DNA from 4 places in the Vibrio sp. R11-SG3-ISO9 genome. Region 3 is predicted to be linked to each of the others. Evidence: predicted binding sites of a transcription regulator. Region 3 holds the regulator's gene; each other region holds the start of a gene.
What was found. The regulator PurR, encoded in region 3, represses purine synthesis genes. The targets are predictions, from matches to a motif close to TNANGNAAACGTTTNCNTNA.
Positions count from the first base shown of each region.

Region 1: a site for PurR is predicted at 1,128-1,147, ahead of purM (phosphoribosylformylglycinamidine cyclo-ligase). Genes of this name have one in related genera too.
Region 2: a site for PurR is predicted at 4,551-4,570, ahead of glyA (serine hydroxymethyltransferase). Genes of this name have one in related genera too.
Region 4: a site for PurR is predicted at 1,597-1,616, ahead of purE (5-(carboxyamino)imidazole ribonucleotide mutase). Genes of this name have one in related genera too.

Region 1 is NZ_JCBDGU010000009.1:158,954-166,290, forward strand. Features, by position in the region: gene purM (phosphoribosylformylglycinamidine cyclo-ligase) at 24-1,064, opposite strand; gene upp (uracil phosphoribosyltransferase) at 1,232-1,858, shown strand; gene AC6R05_RS03290 (uracil-xanthine permease family protein) at 1,956-3,194, opposite strand; gene AC6R05_RS03295 (DUF2066 domain-containing protein) at 3,463-4,728, shown strand; gene AC6R05_RS03300 (DUF2069 domain-containing protein) at 4,821-5,258, opposite strand; gene wrbA (NAD(P)H:quinone oxidoreductase) at 5,258-5,848, opposite strand; gene arsC (arsenate reductase (glutaredoxin)) at 5,855-6,205, opposite strand; gene bepA (beta-barrel assembly-enhancing protease) at 6,294-7,337, opposite strand, start outside.
Region 2 is NZ_JCBDGU010000009.1:102,783-110,119, reverse strand. Features, by position in the region: gene AC6R05_RS03040 (proline--tRNA ligase) at 1-1,055, shown strand, start outside; gene AC6R05_RS03035 (tellurite resistance TerB family protein) at 1,252-1,920, shown strand; gene AC6R05_RS03030 (YaeP family protein) at 2,040-2,243, shown strand; gene AC6R05_RS03025 (DUF4250 domain-containing protein) at 2,246-2,437, shown strand; gene AC6R05_RS03020 (hypothetical protein) at 2,659-2,988, shown strand; gene glyA (serine hydroxymethyltransferase) at 3,245-4,495, opposite strand; gene AC6R05_RS03010 (YitT family protein) at 4,842-5,444, shown strand; gene AC6R05_RS03005 (winged helix-turn-helix domain-containing protein) at 5,574-7,076, shown strand; gene AC6R05_RS03000 (hypothetical protein) at 7,220-7,337, shown strand, end outside.
Region 3 is NZ_JCBDGU010000038.1:35,269-42,605, forward strand. Features, by position in the region: gene AC6R05_RS11810 (putative signal transducing protein) at 1-97, opposite strand, end outside; gene AC6R05_RS11815 (TVP38/TMEM64 family protein) at 111-791, opposite strand; gene AC6R05_RS11820 (TfoX/Sxy family DNA transformation protein) at 916-1,506, opposite strand; cyclic di-GMP riboswitch class I at 1,635-1,719, opposite strand; gene purR (HTH-type transcriptional repressor PurR) at 1,891-2,895, opposite strand; gene torD (molecular chaperone TorD) at 3,217-3,864, opposite strand; gene torR (two-component system response regulator TorR) at 4,121-4,834, shown strand; gene elyC (envelope biogenesis factor ElyC) at 4,965-5,843, opposite strand; gene cmoM (tRNA uridine 5-oxyacetic acid(34) methyltransferase CmoM) at 5,959-6,741, shown strand; gene mukF (chromosome partition protein MukF) at 6,878-7,337, shown strand, end outside.
Region 4 is NZ_JCBDGU010000031.1:82,800-90,136, reverse strand. Features, by position in the region: gene hemF (oxygen-dependent coproporphyrinogen oxidase) at 1-911, opposite strand, end outside; gene tsaC (L-threonylcarbamoyladenylate synthase type 1 TsaC) at 933-1,490, opposite strand; gene purE (5-(carboxyamino)imidazole ribonucleotide mutase) at 1,688-2,173, shown strand; gene AC6R05_RS10195 (5-(carboxyamino)imidazole ribonucleotide synthase) at 2,179-3,309, shown strand; gene AC6R05_RS10190 (DNA topoisomerase family protein) at 3,351-3,923, opposite strand; gene AC6R05_RS10185 (DUF494 family protein) at 3,936-4,412, opposite strand; gene dprA (DNA-processing protein DprA) at 4,415-5,527, opposite strand; gene AC6R05_RS10175 (LysM peptidoglycan-binding domain-containing protein) at 5,537-6,643, opposite strand; gene def (peptide deformylase) at 6,784-7,299, shown strand; gene fmt (methionyl-tRNA formyltransferase) at 7,334-7,337, shown strand, end outside.

The DNA of each region.
Region 1 (7,337 bases), on a different contig from region 3:
ATTGTGCGAGCTAGCAATCAAGCTTAGTTGATTTCAACTTGCTCTTCACCTTCAGCCGCTTGTGCGATTTCACCAATCACCCAAGCATTCTCGCCTTCAGCTTTTAGCAGCTCAACAGCCGCTTCAGCTTGCTCTTTTGGAAGAGCAACGACTAGGCCAACACCACAGTTGAAAGTGCGGTACATTTCAAATGTTTCCACGTTACCTTTCTCTTGTAGCCAGTTGAAGATAGCTGGCCATTCCCAGCTTTTGCCGTCGATGACTGCTTTTGTACCTTCTGGAAGTACGCGTGGGATGTTTTCCCAGAAACCACCACCTGTGATGTGCGAGATAGCATGAATATCATGCTCTGCAATCATCTTAAGTGCTGACTTGATGTAAATCTTAGTTGGTTCTAGTAGGTGTTCACCAATGGTGCGACCTTTTAGCTCTTCGTTCATATCTGCACCAGATACTTCTAGTACTTTACGAATCAGAGAGTAACCATTTGAATGTGGGCCGCTTGAGCCTACAGCGATAAGCGCATCGCCCGCCGCAACTTTAGTGCCGTCGATGATGTCTGCTTTTTCAACAACACCAACACAGAAACCAGCTACGTCGTAGTCTTCGCCTTCGTACATGCCAGGCATTTCAGCAGTTTCACCACCGATAAGCGCACAGCCTGATTGCACACAACCTTCAGCGATACCAGAAACTACGTCTGCTGCGGTATCAACGTCTAGTTTGCCTGTTGCGTAGTAGTCTAGGAAGAATAGAGGTTCTGCACCTTGAACGATTAGGTCGTTCACACACATTGCCACTAGGTCGATACCTATGGTGTCGTGTTTTTTCATATCCAAAGCAAGGCGAAGTTTAGTACCTACACCATCTGTACCCGAAACCAGTACAGGCTCTTTGTATTTAGTTGGTAGTTCACATAGGGCGCCAAAGCCACCAATGCCACCCATTACTTCTGGGCGACGAGTGCGTTTTACAGCACCTTTAATACGATCTACTAGTGCGTTACCTGCATCGATATCAACACCAGCGTCTTTGTAGCTTAGAGAAGAATTATTACCGCTCACGGGATAGTCCTCGGTCTTAAGTTGGATGTGAAAACGGCGCTATTCTAACAGGGCTTGCTAAATAAGAGCAAACGTTTGCGTAAATTTTTTGCCAAATAAACATACTGAAAATGTGATAAAAACGATGTATAATCTGTGGGTTTATTTAAATATTGCCGGAGTTGGAAATGAAAGTTGTTGAAGTAAAACACCCGCTAGTTAAGCACAAGATTGGCCTGATGCGTGAAGGCGAAATCAGCACGAAGCGTTTTCGTGAACTAGCAACAGAGGTGGGTAGCCTTCTAACATATGAAGCGACAGCAGATTTCGAAACTGAGCGTGTAGAGATCAACGGCTGGAATGGTCCAGTAGAAGTTGACCAAATTAAAGGTAAGAAAGTAACAGTTGTGCCAATCCTACGTGCTGGTCTTGGCATGATGGATGGTGTACTCGAGCATATCCCAAGCGCACGTATCAGTGTAGTTGGTATCTACCGTGATGAAGAAACACTTGAGCCTGTGCCATACTTCAACAAGCTAGCGTCTAACATCGAGGAGCGTATTGCTCTTGTTGTTGACCCAATGCTAGCAACGGGTGGCTCAATGATCGCAACTATCGACCTTATGAAAGAGAAGGGTTGTAAGCACTTTAAGATTCTTGTTCTTGTTGCTGCGCCAGAAGGTATTGCAGCACTTGAGAAAGCACACCCAGATGTAGAGCTTTACACTGCGGCAATCGATGAGAAGCTAAACGACAAGGGCTACATTGTTCCTGGTCTAGGTGATGCTGGCGATAAGATCTTCGGTACTAAGTAATTCGGTTAGTTGTAGCGATATTTGCTACGACCAATAGTGAAAAAAGGGAGCGTATCATCCGATACGCTCCCTTTTTGTTTGTTCTCGATTTATTCGATTACTTGATTTGCGCTGTGTCTACAGAGTGGTTCTCACCTAGCTCTTCTGGCAATACAAGGTTTAGTAGGATTGCTACGATACCACACAAACTCACGCCCTGAAGGCTGAAATCGCCGATACCAAAAGCCATGCCGCCGATACCAAATACCAGTGTTACACCGACGATCACTAGGTTGCGTGATTTGTGTAGGTCAACTTGGTTTTTGATGAGCGTATTTAGGCCAACCGTTGCAATAGAACCAAACAGCAGAATCATAATACCGCCCATAACCGGAACCGGGATAGTTTGCAGCAAGGCACCTAGCTTACCAACCAGTGCAAGCACGATAGCGGTGACCGCAGCCCAAGTCATGATTACTGGGTTGAAGGCTTTTGTTAGCATCACTGCCCCCGTTACTTCACTGTAGGTTGTGTTCGGCGGAGCGCCCAGCATTGAAGCAGCAATCGTTGCCACGCCGTCACCGGTTATGGTGCGGTGTAGACCTGGTTTTTTAAGGTAGTCTTTACCCGTTACGTTCGAAATGGCCAGCATGTCGCCAACGTGCTCAACAGCAGGTGCGATAGCAACGAACACCATGAAGAAGATCGCATTGATGTTGAACTCTGGTGCCACAAAGTTAGGCATGGCCAACCAAGAGGCTTGAGCTACCGGAGTAAAGTCGACCGCGCCGTAGACTAGGCTTGTGATGTAACCCGCTACGATACCACCAAAGATTGGCAGCAGTTTTAAAAAGCCTTTAGCGAATACGCTAATAATGATGGTAACAATCAGTGAAATCGCTGAGATCCAAAGAGCCGCATCGGCATCCACCAGCTGTACTGCGCCGTCTCCAGTTTTACCCAGTGCCATGTTAACGGCTACCGGTGCTAAACCAAGACCGATAACCATGATCACTGGGCCAACTACCACTGGTGGTAATAGCTTATGGATAAAACCAACGCCGCGAACTTTAATTAGGCCACCCATCAGCACATAGACAACACCTGCCGCCATTAGGCCGCCCATTGTGGCACCTATGCCCCAAGTTTGTACGCCAAACATGATCGGTGCGATAAACGCGAAAGAAGAGGCTAAGAAAATTGGAACCGAACGGCGAGTAATGACTTGGAAGAGGAGGGTACCAATACCAGCACCGAACAGTGCAACATTGGGATCTAAACCGGTAAGTAGGGGGACTAATACCAGTGCACCAAAGGCGACAAAGAGCATTTGCGCACCTTGCAAAGCATTTTTCATGATAGGTCCTTGAGCTAATCGTGAAGTAAAAAATAAAATTCGCGGGATTTTATCACCTCGCAATCGATTGCTATATAGGTTGTGTCAAATTTATCGCTCATTTGCCGAAAATATGTGCATTATCACTTAAGTCTTCACTAATTTTCCTTAATTGCTATATATCACCCCGATAATTCTCGGTTATTCAATCGACTATCTGCCATCGTCCTTGCCCAGTTACCCATAGTTGCTTATCATCAGGGCACAAGATTTTAAGACTAGGGTCGATATGCGTTATTTAGCATTGTTGATGGGACTTTTGGCTGCGCCGAGTTATGCACTGACTCAGGTGGATATTTTCAGTGCCGAAGTGGCTATCAATTCAGAACAGAAAGAGCCAGAGAGAGCGGCTAGAAATGAAGGCATGCAACAGGTGCTGGTCCGTGCAACTGGCCAAACAGACGTTGCTGCTAATGAGACGGTAAAAAAGGCGATGCGCCAAAGTGCTCAATACCTGTCACAAATGAGTTTTGGTGAGGCAAGTGAGCAAACTACGTTGCGCATGCGCTTTAATGGCGCTCAGATTCGTAACCTACTGACTCAAGCTCAATTACCTTACTGGCCTGAAACGCGTTCCAATGTATTAGTGTGGCTAGTCGAAGAGCAAAACTACGACAAGAATATCGTTTGGGAACACTCGAATTCTAAGCTAGCGGCAGGCATTCAACAAAACGCGAAACTGCGTGGTTTACCAATTACGCTACCTGTGGGTGACTTCGATGACATTACAGGTATTGCAACGTCTGATCTGTGGGGCGGTTTTGTTTCACCTATCAGCCAAGCAAGTCAACGTTATCCTGTGGATGCGGTGCTGGTTGTGCGTGCGCAGCCGTCAGGTCTACGTTGGACGCTTTATGATCAACAGCCTAATCAGATAACCAGTTCACCGAAATCACCAGTAACGGGGTCTGTTTCAGGCAGTGGTGCGTCTGCTTCTCAGTCATTAGTTAACGAGATCAGTAACTACTACGCTAAGAAAAGTGCGGTCACAGTCGCGAGCGAGTCTTCGGAGTCAATTCTTGCACAATTCATTAGCTTGAATAATGCACAAGACTTCTTCCAGCTAGAGAATGCATTAAAAGCACTTAACTCTGTAGCAAGCTTAGATATCCTGAAGATTCAGAATCATGAAGTGACGTTTAGAATTCATCTGTTATCGACTCAAGATGAATTTGAGACAGAAGTGGAGCGCCTACGTTCAGTGGCGAAAGTTGAAGCATCTTATATAGAGCCAGAGCAGATGCCTGAATTTGAAGCGCAAGACAACACCTTGTCGGTGGGTGGCGTGGAACCACAATCGGAAGCTGAGAATGCGCCACAAGTGGTCACTCCAAGTAACTTATCTGCGGAAGTCAAAGCGTCGGACGCAGAGTCAGAGACGAATGCTACTGACGAAGACGAAGCAGTCGTAGAACTCGCAGGCAGTGAAGTTGTTGAGACTACCAGTGCTCCAAAACCGCTAAAGCCAAGCCTGGTTTATGAGTGGATTCGATAATCGAGCTTCAAAATGAAGAAAGCCCTGCAATGCAGGGCTTTTTTATGGCTGTTGTAATCGATAACGGCACTAACGAAGAGAGCACTTACCAATTACTGTTCAAACTTGGCTTTCTCTTTCTTTTCGACTTCAGATAGGCGTTTAAGCTTAATGCCCAGTTCTCTCGCTCGGAAACGAGCAAACAGAATGTTCCCAGCGAAACCTAAGGTCGTGAGCAGAAGCTCAACTGCCGCGAGCATGCGCTCACCACCATCGACATATAAAATCGTTAATGCATGTAGAAAATAGAGCATCAAGATGAAGTTAGCCCACGCATGGGTGTAAGGCTTAGCCGCCAAAATACCCGGTAGCGGCAATAGCAGTGGTACCGCCCATACAATCGCTAGCGTAACGTTGTCTAAATGAGGGTGCGGGGAAAGGGTCATCTGCCATGCAACTACCCAGCCCAAAAGCAATAAGTTACCCAATAAAGCAAAGTAACGAAATAGCTTAGTCTTGGGAGACATCGCTTTTTCAGACATATACATAATCAAGATATTCCTTTCTGGTTTATTGCCGTTCTCGCCAAACGCTTTCCAAGATTTTGTGCCAGTTCAATCTCTTCTTTGCTTAACGTGCTGTTTTCACCAGCGCTGCTTGCGCCGTAAGGTGTGCCACCCGTTTGAGTGGTGTGTAGAGCAGGTTCAGAGTAGGGAATTCCCATAACAAGCATGCCATGATGCAGTAACGGTAGCATCATCGTTTGTAGAGTGGTCTCTTGACCACCATGCAAAGAGGAAGAAGAGGTAAAGACGCAGGCTGGTTTATCGATGAGATCACCGTTAACCCATAGCGGGGTCGTGCTATCCCAGAAGTGCTTCATCGCCCCTGCCATATTACCAAACCACACAGGGCTGCCTAGCGCTAAGCCATCACATCCTTTTAGGTCCTCAAGGCTAGCGCACGGGTCGTGCACTGTAACGTCATTACGTGGAGAAGGATCGCCGGTGTGGATCTCTTGCACTGTTCGTAACACGGCTTCACAACCAGAGACTGATTCAACGCCACGCGCGATCTGTCGAGCCAATGCGAGTGTGTTGCCGTGACGACTGTAATATAAGACCAGTATTGAAACGCTCATAAAGCCTTATAGGATCTCTAGTACTTGCTCTGGTGGGCGACCGATTTTTGCGCGGTTATTGGCAACAACAACAGGGCGTTCAAATAGTTTTGGGTTATCCGCCATCGCTGCGAATAGTTGCTCATCGGTTACAGAACTATCGCCTAGGTTTGCTTCTTTGTAATCCGCTTCTTTTGTTCTCATCATCTCGCGAACGGTTTCAAAACCTAGTTGGGAAAACAGAACCTTTAGTTGCTCAACAGACAGAGGTGTCTCTAGGTATTTGATGATTTCTGGTTGAACACCATTTTCTTCAAGAATCGCTAGAGTTTGACGGCTCTTTGAGCAACGAGGGTTATGATAAATTACGACAGACATGGTTCTTCCTCGGAATTATTTTTAGTTTATTTCTGTGAGGGCGACACGTTGGTCACCCTCACAGGTTGAGTCTTGCTTAAGGTGATTACTATTGTAGTGCCAAGAAGCGTTCACGTTGAATCATTAATTGGTCAATACGTGCGTCGTAACGCGCTTGTTTAAGGCTGCCTAACTCGGCGATTTGACTGGCTTGAGTGTAGTACTGGATCGCTTTATTCCAGTTCGCTTGCAGAGCTAGAATTTCCGCTCGTGCAGCTAAGTCTTCATCACTGTTACCTAAGTCGATATTTGCTTTCGATAATAGGTGCCAACCGTTGGTGTCATTTGGGTTGTCGTGAGTATAACGCTGTAGCACTCGGACCGCTTCCTGCTGCTCCTGGTTCTCAAGTAACGCATTAGCGTAATTGATTGTCAGCACTGAGTTATTTGGTTGACGTACTAATGCCGCCTTCAGCTCTTTGATCGCCTTTTGCGGTTTTTTCTGTTCGATGTGCAGATCCGAGATCGCATCGAGATAGAAAAGGTTGGTCGGGTCATTGGTGATCAGCTTGTTTAGAATCGGTTCGGCTTTATCAAGCTTCTTCGTATCTAGGTATACCAGCGCCTGTCCGTACTCTAGAGATGGGATCATAGATTTCGGAGCTTTCTTCAACTTACGCTCAAACCAATCTAATGCCGCATCGCCATCAATACCTGCATAGCGAGCAACAATGCGCGCTCTGGCCAAATGGTAGTCAAGTGATGGTGCGAGTTTGAGAGGCGGGTAACTGCGAGCACGTGCGCGCGAGTCGGTAATACGGTCCTCTGGTAATGGGTGAGTCAGCAACATTGGTGGTGGTGTACTTGCATAACGGTACTCGTCAGCAAGACGGCCAAAGAAGCGTGGCATTGCATTCACATCAAATCCAGCTTTAGCCATGGTACTGATACCAAAGCGATCGGCTTCTTTCTCGTTGCTACGCGTGTAGTTGATCTGGCTCTGCATGTTTCCAGCTGTTGTGGCTGTCAGAGCCGCAATACCTGCTTCTGGTGCCGCGATTGCCAATAACACCGATGCAGCGAGTGCAGCAATGGTAGCCGGCGAGCGACGAGCTTGATCTTCCATACTTCGTGCTAAGTGGCGCTGAGTCAC
Region 2 (7,337 bases), on a different contig from region 3:
CATTCTCTACAGAATCTGATTACGCAGCAAACATCGAAAAAGCAGAAGCACTTGCTCCAACTGAAGAAGCTGCGGCTCCAACTCAAGAGATGGAACTGGTTGACACTCCAAACGCGAAAACTATCGCTGAGTTGGTAGAGCAACACGGTCTAGCAATCGAGAAAACGGTTAAGACTCTATTCGTTAAAGCTTCTGACGAAGTCGACGCTGATATCATCGCGCTTATCATCCGTGGCGACCACGAACTGAACGAGGTGAAAGCGGAAAATCTTCCACAAGTTGCTTCTCCACTAGAGATGGCTTCTGAAGAAGAAATCCGTGCACTCGTTGGTGCTGGCCCAGGTTCACTTGGCCCTGTAGGTCTAGAGCTACCATTCATCGTTGACCGCTCTGTTGCTGTAATGAGCGACTTTGGCGCAGGTGCAAACGTAGATGGTAAACACTACTTCGGTATCAACTGGGGTCGTGACGTTGAGCTTGCTCAAGTAGAAGATCTACGTAACGTAATCGAAGGCGACCTAAGCCCATGTGGCCAAGGTACACTTCAGCTTAAGCGTGGTATCGAAGTTGGTCACATCTTCCAACTGGGTAACGTTTACTCAGAGGCGATGAACTGTGGCGTGCTTGGTCCAGACGGTAAGAACGTTATCCTTGAGATGGGTTGTTACGGTATCGGTGTATCACGTGTTGTTGCTTCTGCAATCGAGCAGAACCACGACAAATACGGCATCATCTGGCCAGACGCACTAGCACCTTTCCAAGTTGCTATCGTTCCAATGAACATGCACAAGTCTGAAGAAGTGAAAGCAGCAGCTGAGAAGCTATACGCTGAACTAACAGCTATGGGTATCGAAGTACTATTCGATGACCGTAAAGAGCGTCCAGGCGTAATGTTCTCTGACATCGAGCTAATCGGTATCCCTCATACTATCGTGATCGGTGATCGCTCAATGAAAGAAGGTAACTTCGAATACAAGAACCGTCGCGAAGGCACTAAAGAAGCAATCGCAATGGACTCAATCGTTGAGCACGTAACTGCTCAGTTTGCTAAATAAGCTAATCATTATCGATTGAATCTATGTTCGTTTTGAACATCAAAAGGCTGCCACATGGCGGCCTTTTTTGTACCCCTCGTCTTCTCCCCTCTCTCCTAGGCTGAATGTAAATCATTGTAAGTTAATCCTCTGTTCATCTTCGGGAACGTATAGTGAATCTAAAGACAATTCCAATGTGTTTATTTCTGGAGGTTCCATGGATATTAAAAGTTTACTAAACCAAGCATTACAATCGGATCTGGTAAAACAAGGCAGCCAAAAGCTCTCTCAAGGCTCCTCCAGCTTAAGCGGGCTGACTCAAGACAAAGGTAAACTCGGTGCGCTCGGTGCAGGAGCCATTGGTGGTGGTCTATTAGGCGCGTTAATGGGGTCTAAGAAAACCAAGAAAATCGGCAAAAAGGCGGTTGGTATTGGCGGCGCTGCAGCACTCGGCGCTTTAGCTTATAAGGTGTATAACGATTACCAAGCTAAACAAGGCACACCAGACTCATCTCCACAAGCGACCTTTGATGAACAAGATTCTAATCATAATCTGCTGATCCTGCGCTCAATGATTGCCGCCTCAAAAGCGGATGGCCACGTTGATGAAGAAGAGATGGCGAAGATAGAACAAGCGGTTGAAAATATGGGTGCAGACTATCAACTGACCAAGCTTGTCTCTGAAGAACTGCATAAACCTTTAGACCCAAGTGACATTGCGCAGCTAGCCACCAGCCCACAACAGGCAAGTGAAATCTATCTCGCTTCGTTGATTGTGGTGGATGAGCAGAACTTCATGGAGAAAGCGTACCTCAAAGAGCTCGCTCGCCAGTTAAACCTAGCCGATGAAGTGAAACTACAGCTAGAACAACAGGTCACCGTTTAACCTCGTAAAATGAGATCTTGAGCAAGAACAAACTAAACTGAATATTCGTTGAATGCGCTTTGTTTTTGCTTTTCTCTGTGTGTATATTGAGAGAAGTTATCATTTAGTTAGGTATAAACATGAAAGTATACGATTGTTGTGATTTAGTTCGTGAGCTTTACTCTCAAATCGGTAGTGGCGATCAAGGCTACATCCCTCAAGCTATTACATGTGCAGTGAAAACACTCAACGATTTAGCCGCAGACGAGTCTTTGCCACGCGAAGCGCGCGAACGTGCCGCTTTTGCTGCCGCAAACTTGTTGATCTCTGATTTCGAGGACTAGGCATGAACTTAGCGAATTTTGAAACCATGGATCCTGTGATGCTGATGAGCATCGTAAACATGAAGCTACGTGACGACTTCTCTGGCGACCTCGATAAACTCGCTAACTTCTTCGATATTGATAAGGCTGCACTCGAAGCAAAACTCGCGACCGCAGGCTTTGAATTCCTACCTGAAGCGAAACAATTTCGATAAATCCTCGTATCGTCTAGATTGATAAAGGCCAACCTTGTGTTGGTCTTTTTTATTGATGCGAGTTAAAAGCAAAAAACTTATTATAAATTATCGATTTGCACCTATACTTTTATATCTTTACATCTACTTACGCTCCTTGAGTCGAAGCCTGTCGTTGTAAAAGCTACCCGAAGCAGGAAGCAAAAATCGTCGCTAAAAAGAATAAAGGTGAAGGATTAACAATGAAAAAACTCGGACTTTTTACTGTGTTCGCAGCAACACTCATCACTGCAGGCTGCGCTTCCAATACTCAACAAGACAACTTTCGTGAAGCCTCTTTTGAACTCTGCAATACAGAAGTCGATCTCTATTCAGTGAGCCATGACGAAAGAGTTCGTATTGTCTGTTCAGATGGCTCCAAGTTCGCCCTAAGTAATGAAGATACTCTAGAAATCATGCGCGATATCAACATCGACTATTGTGATGGCGAAGGCCTAGGTCAATTCAGCGAAAGCCGCCATTATTACTCATTTAAATGTAAGTCAGGCACCCTACTCAGCATCAAAAAATAGAGCCAGCCCCCGAACTACCCCAAATACAAAAAAGGCTTCCAACAGGAGCCTTTCAAATCGTATTTTTCAATCAAATAGCTTTAGTTCAAGGAAAAGGCGCGGAGTTTCCCCCCTCCCCTAAAACAAAAAGGCCCCAAAAGGGACCTTTTAAACTCTTTTTCAAAGTAGATGAACGAAGTTCAAGGAGCTCACACGGAGTTTGCGCTAGCAAATGAGTATGTGCGACACAGAAATTCGTTCACTCTACGAAGAAAAATTAAGCATAAACTGGTAGACGCTTACAGATTTCTAATACTTTTGCTTTTGTTGCTTCGATAACAGACTCATCACCCATGTTATCTAGGATGTCACAGATCCAACCTGCTAGCTCTTTCGCGTCTGCTTCTGTGAAACCACGACGAGTGATAGAAGGAGAACCGATACGGATACCTGACGTTACAAACGGGCTACGTGGATCGTTTGGTACTGAGTTCTTGTTTACTGTGATGTTTGCTGCACCTAGTGCTGCGTCTGCTTCTTTACCTGTAATGTCTTTGTCGATTAGGTCAACTAGGAACAGGTGGTTCTCTGTAGAACCTGAAACGATGTTGTAACCACGAGCGATAAACTCTGCAACCATGGCTTTTGCGTTAGCAACTACGCGTGCTTGGTACTCTTTGAACTCTGGTTCAAGAGCTTCTTTGAACGCTACTGCTTTACCAGCGATAACGTGCATTAGAGGACCACCTTGACCGCCAGGGAATACTGCTGAGTTCAGCTTCTTGTATAGGTCTTCGCCTTCGTTAGAAAGGATAAGACCACCACGTGGACCTGCTAGCGTTTTGTGCGTTGTTGTTGTAACAACGTGTGCGTGTGGTACTGGGTTCGGGTAAACGCCTGCCGCGATTAGGCCAGCTACGTGCGCCATATCAACGAATAGGTAAGCACCTACTTTGTCAGCGATTTCACGCATGCGTTTCCAGTCACAGATTTGAGAGTAAGCAGAGAAACCACCGATGATCATCTTAGGCTTGTTCTCGATAGCTAGCTTTTCCATCTCTTCGTAATCGATTTGACCTGCTTCGTCGATACCGTACGGGATGATGTTGTATAGCTTACCAGAGAAGTTTACTGGAGAACCGTGAGTTAGGTGACCACCGTGCGCTAGGCTCATACCTAGAACTGTGTCGCCTGCGTTCAGTAGCGCCATGTATACAGCGTTGTTCGCTTGAGAACCTGAGTGAGGCTGTACGTTCGCGTACTCAGCACCGAAAAGCTCACATGCGCGCTCGATTGCTAGAGTTTCAACTTTATCTACGTACTCACAACCACCGTAGTAACGCTTGCCTGGGTAGCCTTCAGCGTATTTGTTTGTTAGCTGAGAACCTTGAGCTTCCATTACACGTGGGCTTGTGTAGTTTTCTGAAGCGATTAGTTCGATGTGTTCTTCCTGGCGAAGAGTTTCTTCTTGGATAGCTGCGAATAGATCCGCATCGTAATCAGCGATGTTCATGTCACGCTTAAGCATCTGTATCTCCTGACTCAGATTGTACTGAAAGTTTCAAAAAAACCACATAACGACCGAAAGCAAACGTTTTCGTCACCGTTCTAATGGGACGCATCATACATAATTTGATCTAGGTCATAAAGAGCTAATTGCAATTTTATCATGCAGTTTTTTCATAATGACATATAAGCTTCATCATACTTATGCGACACATCGCATCAGCACGCGACTTACTGTCAAGTTTTCGCTTTACACCCTGTAAAACGAATATTACATAGGTTTACCTTAATTTTGTGTCTCAAGCTACCGAAAATGCATGTTTTTCTCTACTATGCTCGCCTTTATTGGCTAGGTAATTATTAAAACGATGGAAAAACACTCACGTAAAGAAGATTGGGTTGCCATTCTTACAGGCACCTTCTTAGTTGCACAAGGCGTCTTCTTTTTACAGTCTGCTCAACTGCTTACTGGCGGTACCACAGGCTTGGCTCTTCTATTGAGTCAATTTCTACCTGTCACCTTCGGTGCGCTTTACTTTATCGCAAACTGTCCATTCTATATATTGGCGTGGAAACGTTTTGGACGTAATTTTGCCATAAGCAGTGCTTTTTCCGGTGCTTTAGTGTCTGTTTTTGCGGATCATCTGTATTTAGTCATCTCTCTTGATGCCCACAATGAAATTTACTGTGCGATTGCTGGCGGCCTGCTCATGGGGCTAGGTATGCTGATTCTATTCCGCCATCGCTCAAGCTTGGGTGGCTTCAATGTACTGTGCCTATACATCCAAGACCGTTATGGCATCTCAGTAGGTAAGACTCAAATGGCTATTGATGCCTGTATCCTATTTGCGTCGTTCTTCTTTGTATCACCTTGGATCATCGCTGTTTCTGTACTTGGCACTGCGGTACTGAACGTCGTGCTGGCGATGAACCACAAACCTACACGATACTCGGTTAGCTACAGCTCATAGGCTTGTTGGTTAGCGCTCACTTTCTCGATTTTGAGCCAGAATAAAGTTAGTGCTTTTATCCGGGATACTTAGCTGCTTTTTATAAACAAAGCAGCTAAAATCGTCTGCTTTTATGAAACACGGTTTCCTATGCAAGACTTCCTCGCTGCTGCTCAGGCTAACAATACCTCTATCGTCATTGCCGATCTGGTGTACAACCCTAGTACCCGTGAGTTAAGCACACCTCAAGAAGTCATCAACCTAGAGCCACGCTCAGTTGAGCTACTGGAACTGCTGTTACGTCATGTTGGTGAGCCACTCTCAGCAGAGCTGATCATCCAAGAGATTTGGCAAAGCAGCTTTATCTCTAAAAACGTTCTGACTAATCGAATCAGCACACTGCGTTCAATACTGCAGAAGCACCTCCCAGACAGCGACGCCACTAAAATATTAGTGACCTACCCGCGCAAGGGCTACTTTCTCAATCCTAGCTCTGTACGTCTAGATAACGCTGAAATCGAAAACAATGTGAAACCAAAGCCAAAGCATAACAAAACGGCTTCGAAGCCACCTTGGTTATGGTTGGTAACGCTCGTGTTACTCGCAAGCACCATCACGCTTGGCTATCTATTGTGGCAATCCCCAAATCAGAACTCTGAGCTTACCCGACAGCAACGTCTAATTCCAAAAGTCGAACTATTGCTTAGCCGCATCGATGCCGTCGGTGATAACGCTAGGCAATATCGAGCGTCTATTAAAGCCCTATTGTTACAACAGCAGATCGAATACTCCTACACAGATCTCGCGAATCAAGATGCACCGAGTTACTTCGTCGATCCAATAGACAATTCCCCGTTCTTCCCGGGCGCAAAAAACATGCGTACCAGTGATTACCTCTTAAACATTCAGTTGAAAGATCAAGATATCGACTCCCGCCTTGGCGCTCAGGTCAGCCTAATCTACCCAAATTCGGGCAAACTGGCCTTTCGTGGCGTCTATACCCTCGATGTTGATAGCCTTAGTGACAGCTTGATGGAGATAAATCGAGATCTCGCAGACTACTTCGCGTTACCTCAGCCAGGAATGCCACATTGGTCTATCGATAACAGTCAGCTTAGTGCGTTATTGACTAAGCAGTTTATTGATTTAGAATCTATTGAGCTTAACTGCATGAATTCAACCCTGATGGCTCGCCACCTCGCGCTGTTCGAAACTGACCATCAGCGTTTAATCCGTTTTACCAACCGAGTGCAAACCCACTTTAAGTTGCTTCCAGACGAGCTCAAACTGTGGCTTGGCGTCATCCATTTTAAGCTGCGCGATCTACCAACCGCCAAAGAGCTACTCACCAATCCATCTGGTCACTCGAGCATTGAGAATGCACTCATCTATATGATGATCTCTCACATCAGCTTTCAACAAGGCAACCTCGATAACTTCCGTTTGAACTACATGGAATCTTTAGTCGCTCTATTAAGGGTTATCCCTTCCGAAGAACTGTTTTCTAGGCTGTCGCAGCCGGAGTCAAAAGAGACCTGCCTGCAACCTTGGAGCAGCCTAAAGCTGAGTATCAAGGAGCCTTTGATCATCAAACAATGGGAAAACCTAATGATTAACTACTGCACCTCAGTAGGTGAAGAGTTCGCCAATTAAAAAATATAAAAACTTTAAAATCATAACTTTAAATATAAATTAAGATCTCATGTGACTTCGTTTTTTGCCCTCTAAACAACCAAAAACCTAGTATTCCGAGCAGTTTCGGCAAGCCTTGCCAGTTCACTTTAGGAATACTCAACATGAATAAAACTCTGACTCTACTTACCGTTTCATTGGTTGCTCTATATGGCTGTGGCGGCGGTGGCTCTTCTTCAGGCTCATCAACTGGAAACCAAAAAGGTCCAGACAACCAAGCAG
Region 3 (7,337 bases):
ATCCTTCACCACGCACTTCACAGGCAATTTTTTCACTCTCTAGAAGCCCACATATTATGTGAGCCTCTGTTGGGTTTGCAGCACTGAATATCTTCATCAATTTTCCTTATCTATTCCGCGACTGGCGCCGAACGAAACTTACCCATAATCCATTTTGCAGCAATTGGGAAAACGCCAAGCAGTGCGAAAGAAAGCAGTACAGAAGGGGATACGATGCCTGATAGCGAATCGATCTCTGCCAACTGAGTACCTGCGTTTAAGTAAACTGCAGTGCCAGGAAGCATTCCTAATTGGCTAGTCAAATAGTAGCGTCCTACAGAGATAGGTGTTAAGCCCATTAGTAAGTTAATTAAGAAAAATGGGAATACCGGAATCAAACGTAAAGAGAATAGGTAGAATGCACCATCTTTTTCTACGCCTTGGTTAATGGTCGACAGCTTATCGCCAAACTTACCTTGCACCCAGTCACGCAGTAGAAAACGGCTACTCAAAAACGCTAGTGTTGCACCTATGGTACTTGCAAACGACACGAGTAATAAACTAGTCCAAAAGCCGAATAGCGCCGCCCCGAGCAGCGTAACTACAGCAGCGCCTGGAATAGAGAAAGCGGTAATCATGATATAGAGGATGAAGTAGGTTGCAGCTGCAACAACAAAGTTACTCTCTATGTAGTCGTTAAGAAGTGCCTGCTGAGCCTTGGCATTTTCAAGCGTTAAGTATTGACCAAAGTTAACGGCTAGTAACACTATCGTGGCAACTAAAATTATGCCTAAAATCATTTTCTTACTCATGGGAGCGTCCCTTAATCTTTTGCTTATAGTTAGTATAGTTAGACAGGAGAAGGAAAGATTAACTTTCAAAAGAAAATAAAAAAAGCCACATTAATGTGGCTTTTTACAATTAAGTGATTTGGACCTAATTAATAGAGCTGATGAGTTCGTCACGTCGCTGCTGAGGTATCACTGACCAATGAGTGCCGTTGATTGCACCTTCAAGCGCCCAAAGTAGCTCTAAGCTCACACTTGATGAATGAGACTCTTTAATGGCTTTGTATGCATTAACAGAACCTGACTCATACAAGCTTTCAACGGTATCGATCCCTGCTTTTTTCAACATTCGCTCTGTGGCAAGTCGAAGGTTTGGCAAATCTTTCAATCGAGTCGGTTTCGCCGATGATTGGATTTGTTTCTCTTCTTTAGCACAGTTAAGGGAAGCTTTTGCCAGCTCGATAATACGTTCTTGAGTCTGCCAGAGGTCTTCTGGGAGGGCAAAATACTTAGTAACGACTGGGAATCCACGCTTTTTGTAAACGTAAGGTTCGAAGCCCTGTTGTTCAAATTGTGAAGTAGTATTCTTATCAGCTCGAATGTGCAACTGATTGTTTACGACCAATGCAAACATGGTGTCATCGGCAAAAAGGCCGAAACCGCCAAACATTGAGCGTGACTTTATCTTTCCAAGTGGCTCAAATAACTTCATTGAGTCCTTGAGTATCGGTTTATCCATATTGTTTATCTCGGTGTATTTGAATTACGCCACCAAATAAGCAGGTCCGAGAGATTAGCAAAATGTCGCAATAAAATTGTCAATAAGCCGTAAATTACTACTAAAGGTAGGAAATACTGCATTTTGCCATCGGTAACCCCGCTACCATACCAATAATGGGTTAGGCCGGAGGCTTTGCGTCTCACCCTTTCAAGTGATTTGCCCTGTGCGTGACTGTATAATCAAGAATAAAGTTTTTTGTTGAATGAGGTTCACACTTGTTATTCTAAAATGTGATCTTAATTCAGTTAATTGTTGTCTTGATATGCAACTGGGTTTTTATTTTTGACAAATAAAAAAAACGCACCAAACGGTGCGTTTTATTAGATTTTTCTAAAGTTTACGTTATTTTAACGTTTTTACTGTCGCACGCTCAATGATCTCTGGATGCATCTCGAACACACGTTTTTCGTGGTCTTTGTCTTTGATACGTTCTAGCAGGATTTCGAACGCGTTCTTACCGACACGACGTTTTGGTTGGTGAACAGTCGTCAACGGCGGTGAGAAGTACTCTGCCAACTCAATATTGTCGTAACCAATCACTGAAATATCTTCAGGGATCTTAATACCTTGCTGTTGTAGGCGGCTCATAAGACCAAGCGCCATCGTATCGTTAAAACAGAATACCGCGGTAGGGCGATTTTCCATTGCAGCGATTTTATCTGCAGCGATAACAGCCGTATCACACTCGAAGTTACCTTCAAGGATTAGGTTGTCATCAGCTTGAATGTCTGCCTCTGCAAGTGCACGACGGTAACCAGCGATACGTTCGACACATGCCGCTTTATCTAAGTGACCACTTAGACATGCAATACGTTCATGCCCGCGTTCAACTAGGTATTTAGTCGCTAGGTAGCCACCTTCTTCAGAGTTGTCGATGATCTTATCTGCTTGTGAACTTTCAGGACCCCAATCCATAACAACTTTTGGAATGTCTGCATGACGGTCAAGCATTTCACGAAGTTCTTCCGTTAGGTCAGAACACATTACTAAGATGCCATCTACACGCTTTTCAGCAAGCATTCGGATGTAGTCACGTTGCTTTTCGTAGATACCACCTGTGTTACATAGAATCAGCGTATAGCCTTGACGGTAACAGTAACTTTCCACACCATCGATCACTTCAGAGAAGAATAGGTTAGTTGATTGAGTTACTAACATACCGATTGTGCGCGTAGAGTTACATTTCAAACTACGGGCAACGGCACTTGGTGCATAATTTAATTCGTCTACGGCTTTGTTTACTTTTTCTTGAGTCGCTTCTGCTACGAAACGTGTCTTGTTGATCACGTGAGAAACGGTGGTTGTTGATACGCCGGCTAAGCGAGCGACATCTTTTATAGTTGCCATGGCTTTATCCTATTGATAGCTACTTCCTCAGCAGTACGGAGCAAGTAGCCGTTTTAAGCTACCAGAACAAGAGCTTAGAATGTGTAGGGCTCTCTCGGTACTAAAGTGCTAAAAAACAAAAAACCGCTAATGAGAGCGGCTTGTCTTAACACCGAAATGCTCTTAGCTAATTTAAAGCATAGCATTTCGAGAATGTTTCATATTTTATCGTTTGCGGTCACAATTTTAGACTGACTAGAAAATACTCGCAATAAAATTCACCCAGAAATCTGGGTGAATTGTCACATTCTACCTAAATTGTGCCTTTAGTCATTAGTGAATTTATTCACCAGCCAAATATTGCGCATCAAGTTTACAGAAAGCGGCTAGCAATTCTGCAACACAAGCGTAAAAACCAAACTCATCAAATTCACGGCATTTCGTTGCAAATTGTGGAACCCAGCTGAGAAGTTGTTGTTCAACAAATTCATGCTGTGTAGTGAAAGCTGCTTCTAATTCTTGCTCGCTCTCGAGGTCGTTTGAACGAATGATAATGTTGCCTAGGAAGTCCAACTCGATGGCTAGGTGATCAGCAGGCTCTTTTAGGTCTTGGTTTACGGCGATTCCGTAAGACGCCATGATGGCTTCCATGTCTTGAGCTGGCTTGGCGTTCAGCAGGCCGCTCTTGTCTAAGTAAATAGAAGCGTACGGTAGAGCACCGTATTTGTCTGACTTAAGGAACAACTCGCAAAAATCTGACGAAAGCTCCAGTTGAGCGTCTTCACGATTCTGCAATCGGTTAAGTGCATCTACTAGGTTATTGATTGCTGGCTTAAGCGTCTCATTGTCGCCAAGACCAGTTAAAAACGAACGAATCTCAACCGAGTGGTAGTTATCCAGTTCTTCTTGAGTCAGCTCTTTTGCGAACAGGCTCGATAGCCACCAGTAGATTTCAGCTCGTTGTTCATTGAACGCTTTCGTTTCTTTCATCTCAATAATCCTAATATCGTCTTTCGTAATATCTGCGGTACGAAGGCTTGCTAACGGTTGTATTTGCTAATTGCAAAGTCACTCGTTAGTAGTAATGCCTATATTGAATTGCGATGGAGGTTAAATAGCAAGGTTTAAGATTGTCTTGTATCAAAAAAAATTCAGGTTTCTGGCTTTTATCTTGCGTACTACTAGAATTGTTACTAGTTATGAATAGAATGGTCACTGAAACTATTAAATAAGAAAAGTGGTGTAGATGAGCTATCACGTATTAGTCGTTGAAGATGATGTGGTAACCCGTAGTAAGCTGGTTGGATATTTCCAGAATGAGGGTTACACAGTAAGCGAAGCAGAAAGCGGCGCTCAAATGAGAAACGTTTTAGAAGAGAATAACGTTGACCTCATTATGCTGGACATCAACTTACCAGGCGAAGATGGATTGATGCTAACTCGCGAATTACGCAGTCAATCAGACATTGGGATTATTTTAGTTACTGGACGCACGGATAGCATCGACAAAATTGTAGGCCTAGAGATGGGCGCAGATGATTATGTTACTAAACCATTCGAACTTCGCGAGTTACTGGTTCGAGTGAAAAACCTACTTTGGCGAATTTCTGCAGCTCGCAAGTCACCAGCAGGTGCCGCTGAGCAGGCGGATGACGAATCTATCGTTCGCTTTGGTGAGTGGACATTTGATATTCCTCGCCGCGCTCTGAGCAAAAACGGTGAGCCGGTGAAATTAACCAAAGCAGAATATGAGCTATTGGTTGCGCTGTCTTCATACCCGAATCAAGTATTAAGCCGTGAGCGAATCTTAAATATGATTAGCCACCGCGTTGATGCGCCAAACGACCGTACCATTGACGTGTTGATTCGTCGTATGCGTGCCAAGATGGAGTTTGATCCGAAGAACCCTCAAATCTTTGTGACGGTTCATGGTGAAGGCTACATGTTTGCTGGCGATTAACGCTTAGAATTAAAATGCTCAACAAGCGAAATTGAAAAAGCCGAGATATTCAGTATCTCGGCTTTTTGTTTATGGAATCAGCTTGAAAACAACATAGGCCATTAGTAATGGTCATTCATGTTATACAGCATTAGTGTGCTGGCTGTGCGCCGCTCGTTGGTATTGCACCAGAGGTTGTAGCATTCTCTTCTTCATCAAGCATCGATGGCTCGGAGATTACGACTGGCTCGCCCATTTCAGAACTTTGGTTATCTAGCCAGTCGCGCAGTGATTGCCAAACTAAGCCCATCGTTTCGTGCCAGTAGCGCTCGGTTTGCTCCAAGTAAATTGCTTTTGGCATGTACTTGTTCCAAGGCTGCTCTATGCCTTCTTGAGCTAAGAAATTGGTTGGCGCAGGAATTGGCTTGATACCAGCGTCATGGAACTCGTTAAGAGCTCGCTGCATATGGCTAGCGGAAGTCACTAGTACCATTCGCTTGTTTTTTACAAACGCTGCAGCCTGACGTGCTTCTTCCCATGTATCTTTGGCTGTCTCAAGCAAGATAATATCAGGCTTGGCTACGCCTAATGCTAGGGCAACCTTGGCCATCATACGTGCGTTACTAACTTCAGTACCACCACCATAGCCAGATAGAATCAACTTAGCACCCGGGTAGATTCGTTGAATGCGAATACCTTCACTCAGTCTCATTAGGCCCGTTCGGCTAAGTTCAGACGTTGGTGGGATTTGGTCATCCACCACATGGCCGCTACCCAACACCATCACGTAATCGACAGGTTCATTAGTCGGTAAGAATGCGGTGTATTGGCGTTCCATTGGCATAAGAAGTTGGCTAGAAACAGGTTGGAACGCGATAAGGAAAATGCCACATAATGCAGACAGCGTGATAAGGCACCCTGTTTTACGTTTTGTAGTGAACATAACAAGGGCTAAGCCCAGAAAAGCGAGAATTAACATTGCTGGCAGTGGCATCAACAGTGAAGACACTACTTTTTTCAGCTCAAACATATCCGAATAGTCCGAAAAAACATCACTTAGTACTAAAAAGAGACATCGCCTCTTTATTCCTGAAATTCCTGTGACAGAATAGCAGGCACGATAGGACATGATAACCCAAGTAGCTGTGACTGAAGACCGTAATTTCGACGATATTGCCCACAAATTTGCAAAAAATATTTACGGCTCTGACAAAGGAGAGATCCGTCAGATCATCGTATGGGAAGATTTAGAGCAAGCGTTAAGCACATTCAAAACCGATGAATCACCTTTGCATATTCTGGATGCAGGAGGTGGTTTAGCTCAGATGTCGCAAAAGATAGCTGGCTTGGGGCACAAAGTGTCGCTGTGTGATCTTTCTTCTGAAATGTTGAAACTAGCACAGCAAGATATTGATAAAGCCGGCTTGCTTGAACAGTATCGATTTATTCACTCTCCGGTTCAAAACATTGTACAGCATATGGATGAGCCCGTGGACATGGTGATGTTTCATGCTGTGATGGAGTGGTTAGCCGATCCAAAAGAGGCTTTGGATATCCTGCTTAAGCAAGTTAAACCGGGTGGCGTGGCATCAATTATGTTTTACAACCATCACGGATTAGTCCTTAAAAATGTGATTTGTGGCAATATTCCTCATGTATTAAATGGGATGCCACATCGAAAACGGTTTAAGCTGCAACCCCAAAAAGGTTTGAAGCCTGAAGAAGTCTATCAATGGATAGAAGAGGCGGGTCTTGAGATTAAAGGAAAGTCGGGCATTCGCTCGTTTAGCGATTACATAGGTAACATGGAGTACATGGGCGACTATCAATTCGAAGACGTGCTTGAGCTTGAGAAGCAGCTATGTCGCCAAGAGCCTTACCTCTCTTTAGGTCGTTATATTCACGTTTGGGCGCAAAAACCAGAATAAAAAAGCGGAGAATGTGGTACAAGAGTTGCCATCGCATTCCTAGGCTACAGTCGACAATCTGATAGCCCGCGTTATAAAGAAAAGGCGTAGCACCGACATCTGCTCGGTGTTACAAAGAACAGTTACAGGAACCACAATGAGTGAAATGACTCAAACTGCCGAAGAGCAGCCAATTGATGAGTTGGTGGGCTGGGTCAAGCAGCATGATTTTTCATTAAATTTGCCGCCTGAGCGATTGGCATTTCTAATTGCTATCGCAGTACTAAGCAACGAAAGGTTCGATGAAGAGTTAGGTGAGGGTGAACTGCACGACGCGTTTACCATTGTCACTCGTCTGTTCGAAGATACCGGCGAAGCCTCAGCGTTTCGCGCAAACAACGCAATCAATGAACTGGTAAAGCAGAAATTGATTAGCCGTTTTACCAGTGAGATTACCGATGGTGCGAGCATTTATCGTCTATCGCCGCTCGCAATTGGTATTTCAGATTACTACCTACGCCACCGCCAATTCTCGAAGTTGAAACTATCGATTCAGCTATCGATGGTTGCTGACGAGATGGCGAAGGCCATTGAAGCCGCACAAAAAGGCGGAACGC
Region 4 (7,337 bases), on a different contig from region 3:
ACTCTAGGTTTTAAATAGTCTGTGTACAGTAGCGCCTCTGGTGAACCCTCTTGAGGTTCGTATCGATACTCCCATCGTGCCAATGGTGGCATCGACATCAGAATCGACTCGGTACGCCCACCACTTTGTAGACCAAATAGGGTGCCACGGTCATAAACTAGATTAAATTCAACATAGCGGCCACGACGATAGAGTTGGAAATCGCGTTCACGTTCGCCGTAAGGCGTCTCTTTTCTTCGTTCAACAATTGGCAGATAAGCTTGGGTATAACCCTCGCCAACCGCTTGCATGTAAGCAAAGCTCTTCTCAAAGCCCCACTCATTCAAATCATCAAAGAACAAGCCGCCTACACCACGCGTCTCATCACGATGAGGCAAATAGAAATACTTATCACACCACTCTTTATGCTGCTGATACACGTCATCGCCAAATGGCGCACATAGATCTTTCGCTGTTTGGTGCCAAGATTGGCAATCTTCAGCAAATGGGTAGAACGGGGTCAGGTCGAAGCCACCGCCAAACCACCAGATAGGCGCTTCACCCTCTTTTTCTGCAATGAAAAATCGTACATTGGCATGAGAGGTTGGGATATATGGGTTCTTAGGATGGATCACCAACGAAACACCCATTGCCTCAAATTTTCGGCCAGCAAGCTCTGGTCGATGTGCGGTCGCTGATGCTGGCATCTCTTTACCCGCGACGTGAGAGAAGTTCACCCCCCCCTGCTCAAATACAGCACCATTAGTCATAACGCGCGTACGACCACCACCGCCAAGACGCTCACCAGGTTCACGTTGCCATGCGTCTTCTTCAAACGCCGCAACACCATCGGCTTGTTCTAGTTGTTGGCAAATCGAATCTTGTAAGTTGAGCAAGAACTGCTTTACCGCATCTTTATCAATTGCTGACATGTTTCTTCCTTTATGCAGGGTTTAGCCCTGTCTTAATATTTGAGAAGTCTTTGCATCACGGATTTCACTCGGCTTATCACGGCCTCCCGTTTCACCCTCAAGAATGGCCACCAGCTTATGACCAAGCTGCTGCTTCACTTCTTCAGTGGTCATACACGGCGGCTCACCCGATAGGTTTGCGCTGGTAGAGGTTAACGGCTTTCCAAGCGCATTACACATCTTCTGTACCAAAGGGTGATCGGTTACACGTACCGCAATTGAATCGAATTGACCACTTACCCAATCCGTCACTTGTGCACTGGCTGGCATGATCCACGTAACAGGGCCTGGCCATGTCGATTTTACCGTTGCCAGTTGCTCAGAGGTCAGCTGACTTTCATCGATATAAGGGAGCAACTGTTCATAACTGGCAGCAATTAGGATGAGGCCCTTTTCCATCGGACGCTGTTTAAGTTCAAGTAATTTCTGGATGGCTTGCGGGTTATCAGGGTCGCAACCAACACCAAATACACCTTCAGTTGGATAGGCGATCACCTCACCTTGTTGTAATGCCTGTAAAGTATGCTGAAAGTTGTCCACGATTTGCCTCATCTATATCTGCTATTAAACTCGTTAAGTGTACAAATAATCACTAACTGTTACTAAAGCTATTTGTTTATAAAATGTATCAAATAGCAACTTTGACTGACGCAAACGTTTTCCTTGAGCAATTTTCCCCGTATAATGCGCGCAAATTATCTAATCACTTAATCAAATCGTACCTGAAGGAGTTTGAGATGACTGTCGGTATTATCATGGGTTCTAAATCTGATTGGCCAACAATGAAGCTAGCAGCGGATATGTTGGATCAATTTGGCGTAGCGTACGAAACAAAAGTGGTTTCTGCTCACCGTACTCCTCAACTACTGGCGGATTACGCAACGAGTGCAAAAGAGCGTGGTATTAAGGTGATCATTGCAGGTGCAGGCGGCGCAGCTCACCTACCGGGCATGGCAGCAGCATTTACTAGCGTTCCTGTTCTTGGTGTACCAGTACAGTCTAAAGCTCTAAAAGGCATGGACTCACTTCTTTCTATCGTTCAGATGCCTAAAGGTATCGCGGTTGGTACGCTAGCTATTGGTGAAGCGGGCGCAGCTAACGCAGGAATTCTCGCGGCACAAATCATTGGTACGCACAATGAAGATGTGATGGCAAAAGTAGAGGCGTTCCGCTCTGAGCAAACAGAAACGGTACTAGCTAATCCAAACCCTGCAGAGGACTAATTCCCATGCATGTTCTTGTGTTAGGCGCGGGCCAACTTGCTCGCATGATGTCCCTAGCTGGGGCTCCGCTGAATATTGAAATTTCTGCTTTTGATGTTGGCAGCAAAAACATTGTTCACCCATTAACGCAAGCGATTCTAGGCAATGGCTTAGAGAATGCGATTGAGCGTGCGGATGTGATTACGGCTGAGTTCGAACACATCCCTCATGATGTGCTGGAAGTGTGTGAGCGCAGTGGTAAGTTCCTACCGACTACCGAAGCAATCAAAGCTGGCGGCGACCGTCGTCTTGAGAAAGCTCTGCTCGACCAAGCGGGCGTGAAGAACGCCAAATACGCAGTGATCAACTCTCGCGAAAACTTTGACCACGCTATCTCGCATGTTGGCCTACCAATGGTGCTTAAGAGCACACTAGGTGGCTATGATGGCAAGGGCCAATGGCGCCTTAAGTCTTTAGACGCAGTAGAAACCGTTTGGACTGAGATGGCAGAATGCATCGCGGCGACCGACAACCAAGCGATTGTTGCTGAAGAGTTTGTTCCATTTGACCGTGAGGTATCTTTAATTGGTGCTCGTGGTAAAGATGGTGAGATTCAGGTGTACCCTCTGGCCGAAAACGTTCATACCGACGGTGTGCTGAGCCTATCAACAGCGATTGATGATGTTGAGTTACAGGAACAAGCTAAGACTATGTTCACTGCGGTTGCTGAGCGCTTGGATTACGTAGGTGTACTTGCTCTTGAGTTCTTTGATGTTCAAGGTGCACTGCTCGTTAATGAGATTGCCCCACGCGTTCATAACTCTGGCCACTGGACACAGCAAGGTGCTGAAACTTGTCAGTTTGAAAATCATCTTCGCGCCGTATGTGGTATGCCTCTAGGAAGCACAAAGCTGATTCGCCCGACGGCGATGATCAATATCCTGGGTGAGGACACTCTGCCTAACGCGATCTTGGCGCAGGCCGGTTGTCATGTTCACTGGTATGGCAAAGAAAAACGTGCAGGTCGTAAGATGGGGCACATCAATGTTAGTGCTGACTACAACGCCGAACTGCAACGCACGCTTTGCGGTCTAGCTAAGATCTTAGATAAAAGGGCTTACCCAGCGATCCACGATTTTGCTGAGCAGATGCAGTAAATGGAAATCCAATAAAAACGGCGCTCATTGAGCGCCGTTTTTTATGTTTGTTCTTGAATGTGGTGACATTTTCGGTCAGCACACTGCTTTTTGGTGCCTTTGGCGGTTTTCTTCTCCACCAGCAGTGGATACTGACACACTTCACAGCGGCCAATAATCGGCGGCTGATTGACAGCAAACTTACACTTAGGGTAGTTATCACACGCAAAGAACTGCTTGCCATAGCGAGACTTGCGCTCAACAAGGTGACCCTTACCACACTCAGGACAGGCGACTTGCGGTGATGATTGCTGCTCTTGTTTCGGTTGGTCAAGCGACTCAATGTGATGACACTCAGGGTAGCTACTACAACCTATAAACATGCCATAGCGCCCTTGCCTTAATACCAATTCATTTTGGCACTTTGGACAAGGCACACCAAGTTCTTTGACGATATGCCCATCATTCTGATGCAACGGCTTAATATAGTCGCATTCAGGATAATGGGTACACCCCATAAAAGGGCCGTGTTTACCGTGGCGCAGCTGCAACTCTCCGTCACACTGCGGGCACGCCTCATGTTCTAACGCGTGCTCGTGAGCTGAGAAAAGTTGATGATCAATCTTACTACTCATGACAAGCCTGTATTAATGCAAGATACCTTGCTCTTTGGTGTACAACAGCTCTTCCATTTGCGTGTAAGCACTCTCATTACCCGGTACGTTAAACAGCACCATTAAGATAATCCATTTGAGATCATCCAACTCAAACTCATTGGTCTCAAGGCCCATCACTCGATCAATGACCATCTCACGAATTTCAGTGGTCAGCACATTGATCTGCTCAAGGAATAGAAGAAAACCACGACACTCGAGGTTAATACGCGCCATCTCTCGCTTAGTATAAATACGCATAGAGGTATTCGAAGAGACCGAGATCGCCGCTTGGCTATCGGTTTCTTGCAGTGCTGCGAGATCTTCTAACCAGTGAAGAGCCTTATAAATATCGTCTTGGTGAAACCCTGCTCGAAGCAACTCTTCTTCAAGCTCATCTTGATCCACCTGCAATTCAGAATCGCTATGGATGTAGGTTTCAAACAGGTACATCAGAATGTCCATCATCATAGCTAGCCTCTCCCCTTTCGAATATAGCCACCAGAAACTGCAACAACATGCCCTAAAAGTTCTAACTCTAAGAGCTGCATCATGACTTCATGCACAGGTATATGGGTTCGCTGTGCCAAAATATCAACGGGTGTCGCCTCTAACCCTACGTTAGCTAACAGATGTGGAAATGGCAATTGTTCATTTTCATTGTCGGTTATCGGCGCTTCAAACAGACTGGGTTGTACTTCAATAGACCAATCTAACAGGCTTTTTATTTCAACAAGCACATCTTGAGCGCTCTGAACTAAGCAAGCACCCGACTTAATTAAACTGTTCCCTCCACGACTGGTTGGGCTGTGTATTGAGCCTGGCAAGGCAAAAACTTCTCGTCCTTGTTCCAATGCGTAGCGCGCAGTAATCAATGAACCACTCTTTTCTGCCGCCTCTACCACCAATGTACCTAGCGACAAGCCACTGATAATACGATTGCGACGCGGGAAGTTTTCAGGACGAGGTTTAGCAGAGGGACGAAATTCAGAGATTAGCGCGCCTTGCTCTTCAATCCGTTGCGCCAGTTTACGGTGGCGGGCTGGATAGATAGCATCTAACCCAGAACCAAGCACCGCGAAAGTTTCACCACCTCCTTCTAGAGCACCATCATGGGCATAGCCATCAATACCCAACGCTAAACCACTAGTGACAATCAAACCGCTCTGCGCGAACTCTCGAGCAAATGCTTTAGCCGTTTGTAGTCCTTCTAGACTGGCATTACGACTGCCAACCATCGCGATTTGAGGATCACTGAGTGTAGAGGTGTTACCGCGCACAAACAGTGTACTAGGTGCGCTAGCTATCTGACGCAGGCTTGGTGGATATGCGGTACATTGGTAAGTAACAAGATGATGGTTAGCGCTTTTCGCTTGCCACGATAAACACTCTTCAACCAGTGGCTCTGTTTTGAATCTAAGATAGGTTATTTGAGAATCGGAGAAACCTAGCGACTGCAGTTGCTCATGTGAGTAGTTAACAATATTAAGTGGAGAATCGATAGCCAGTAAGCGTTTAAGGCGCTTCATTCCTAGCTTAGGGACAAAGCTCAACCTCAACCACGCCACCAACTCTTGCTCAGTCATCTGGTAATCCTATGGTTCGATATCGTGTGCAGGATGATTTAAGACCATAGATAGCGGCGACACTGCTAAGGTATCACTACTGATTGGTTGACTGCTTTGGGTCACCAGCGCCAAACTAAAATGTTGATAAGGTCTTATCACCATCAGATTGCCGATCTCGGTATTCGGCAACTGGACTTTATTACCCGTTACATTACTGTCATAGCTGTACTCACCCTGCTGACCATAGACTACAGCACCTGATTCTCGAAGCGAAAACATCGATCCCTGGCGCAAGTCATCATCAGTCCCCCTATCTATCACCACAACCTGATTTTTGGCGCTGAATTTGGCTCCCTCTAAAGAACCAACAATATTGGCAGATTGCCCCACCTTCGTAGGAGAAGGATAGAATGTAGTAGTGAATGTAGTAGTTAACGTACTCTTATCTAAGGCTAATTCAGGGAGAACAACATCATTAATCAGGATTTCTTGCAGCTGCGACTCAACCTTTAAGCTGCTGAACAACTCATCAACTGCGCTAAGCTTCGCGGTTGCGACTAAGCGCAAAGACACAATTGAGGTGGCAGGCTGGGTTCGTTGATAAGTTGCTACCGCACGATAGATTCCCCACTTTGGATGTTGTTGTTGACCAGAGATAAACAAGCGGTCTTGAGCCGTGAGAAACTTACGCCCATCACTTGTCCCCAACACACGTTGCGCTGACTCTATATCCGCTTGGGTCACCAATCGATCAGACTGAAGATAAGGCAATACCAGCCCTTCATTAACCGTAGGTACCGCTTTTTTATTCCTAACTCGAATCTTAGGGCTTAGCTTCACTATCGGTTTCACACTCAATACAGGCTGGCCGTTACGCCATACCAATGAGAGCTTGTCTCCCGGATAGATAAGGTGAGGATTATCTATATCCGGATTCACTTGCCATAAACGCGGCCACAGCCAAGGGCTATCGAGGTACATACCTGAGATATCCCATAAGGTGTCGCCTTTCTCAACAATGTAGCTTTTGGGAGCATCCTGCTTAATGTTGAGTTGTGTTAGAGATTCTTGAGCCACAGCAGCACCTGACAGTGACAAGAAAACTAGCGATAACCTCGTTAAAAAATGGCGCATGACCTCGGTTCCTTGGTCTGGGTATATGACATCTAATCGTAGAATTACCTTCAGGATGCTGTCATTTGGCCTATAAAATGTCTAGAATTGAGCCAACAAGGTTTAAGCTGTTTCGGCACAGTTCAATATTTCGAGTGTATATGTCTGTATTACAAGTATTAACATTACCAGATGATCGTCTACGTACCGTGGCGAAACCGGTAAAAGAAGTTACCCCAGAGATCCAAAAGTTCGTTGATGACATGATTGAAACCATGTACGACGAAGAGGGCATCGGCCTTGCGGCAACGCAGGTTGATTTCCACCAACGTATTGTTGTTATCGATATTTCAGAGACACGTGATGAGCCGATGGTGCTGATCAACCCTGAAATCATCGAGAAACGCGGTGAAGATGGCATTGAAGAAGGCTGTCTATCTGTACCTGGTGCTCGTGCACTAGTGCCTCGTGCTGCAGAAGTTACCGTGAAAGCGCTAGACCGCGATGGTAAAGAGTACACCTTCGACGCTGATGATCTATTAGCTATCTGTGTTCAACATGAGCTTGACCACCTAGAAGGCAAACTATTCGTTGATTACCTATCGCCACTAAAGCGTAAACGTATTCAAGATAAACTAGCGAAAATTAAGCGTTTCAACGAGAAACAAGCAAAATAAGCGCTAGCAAAACCTAATAAGAAGGAAGCCTACCTTGA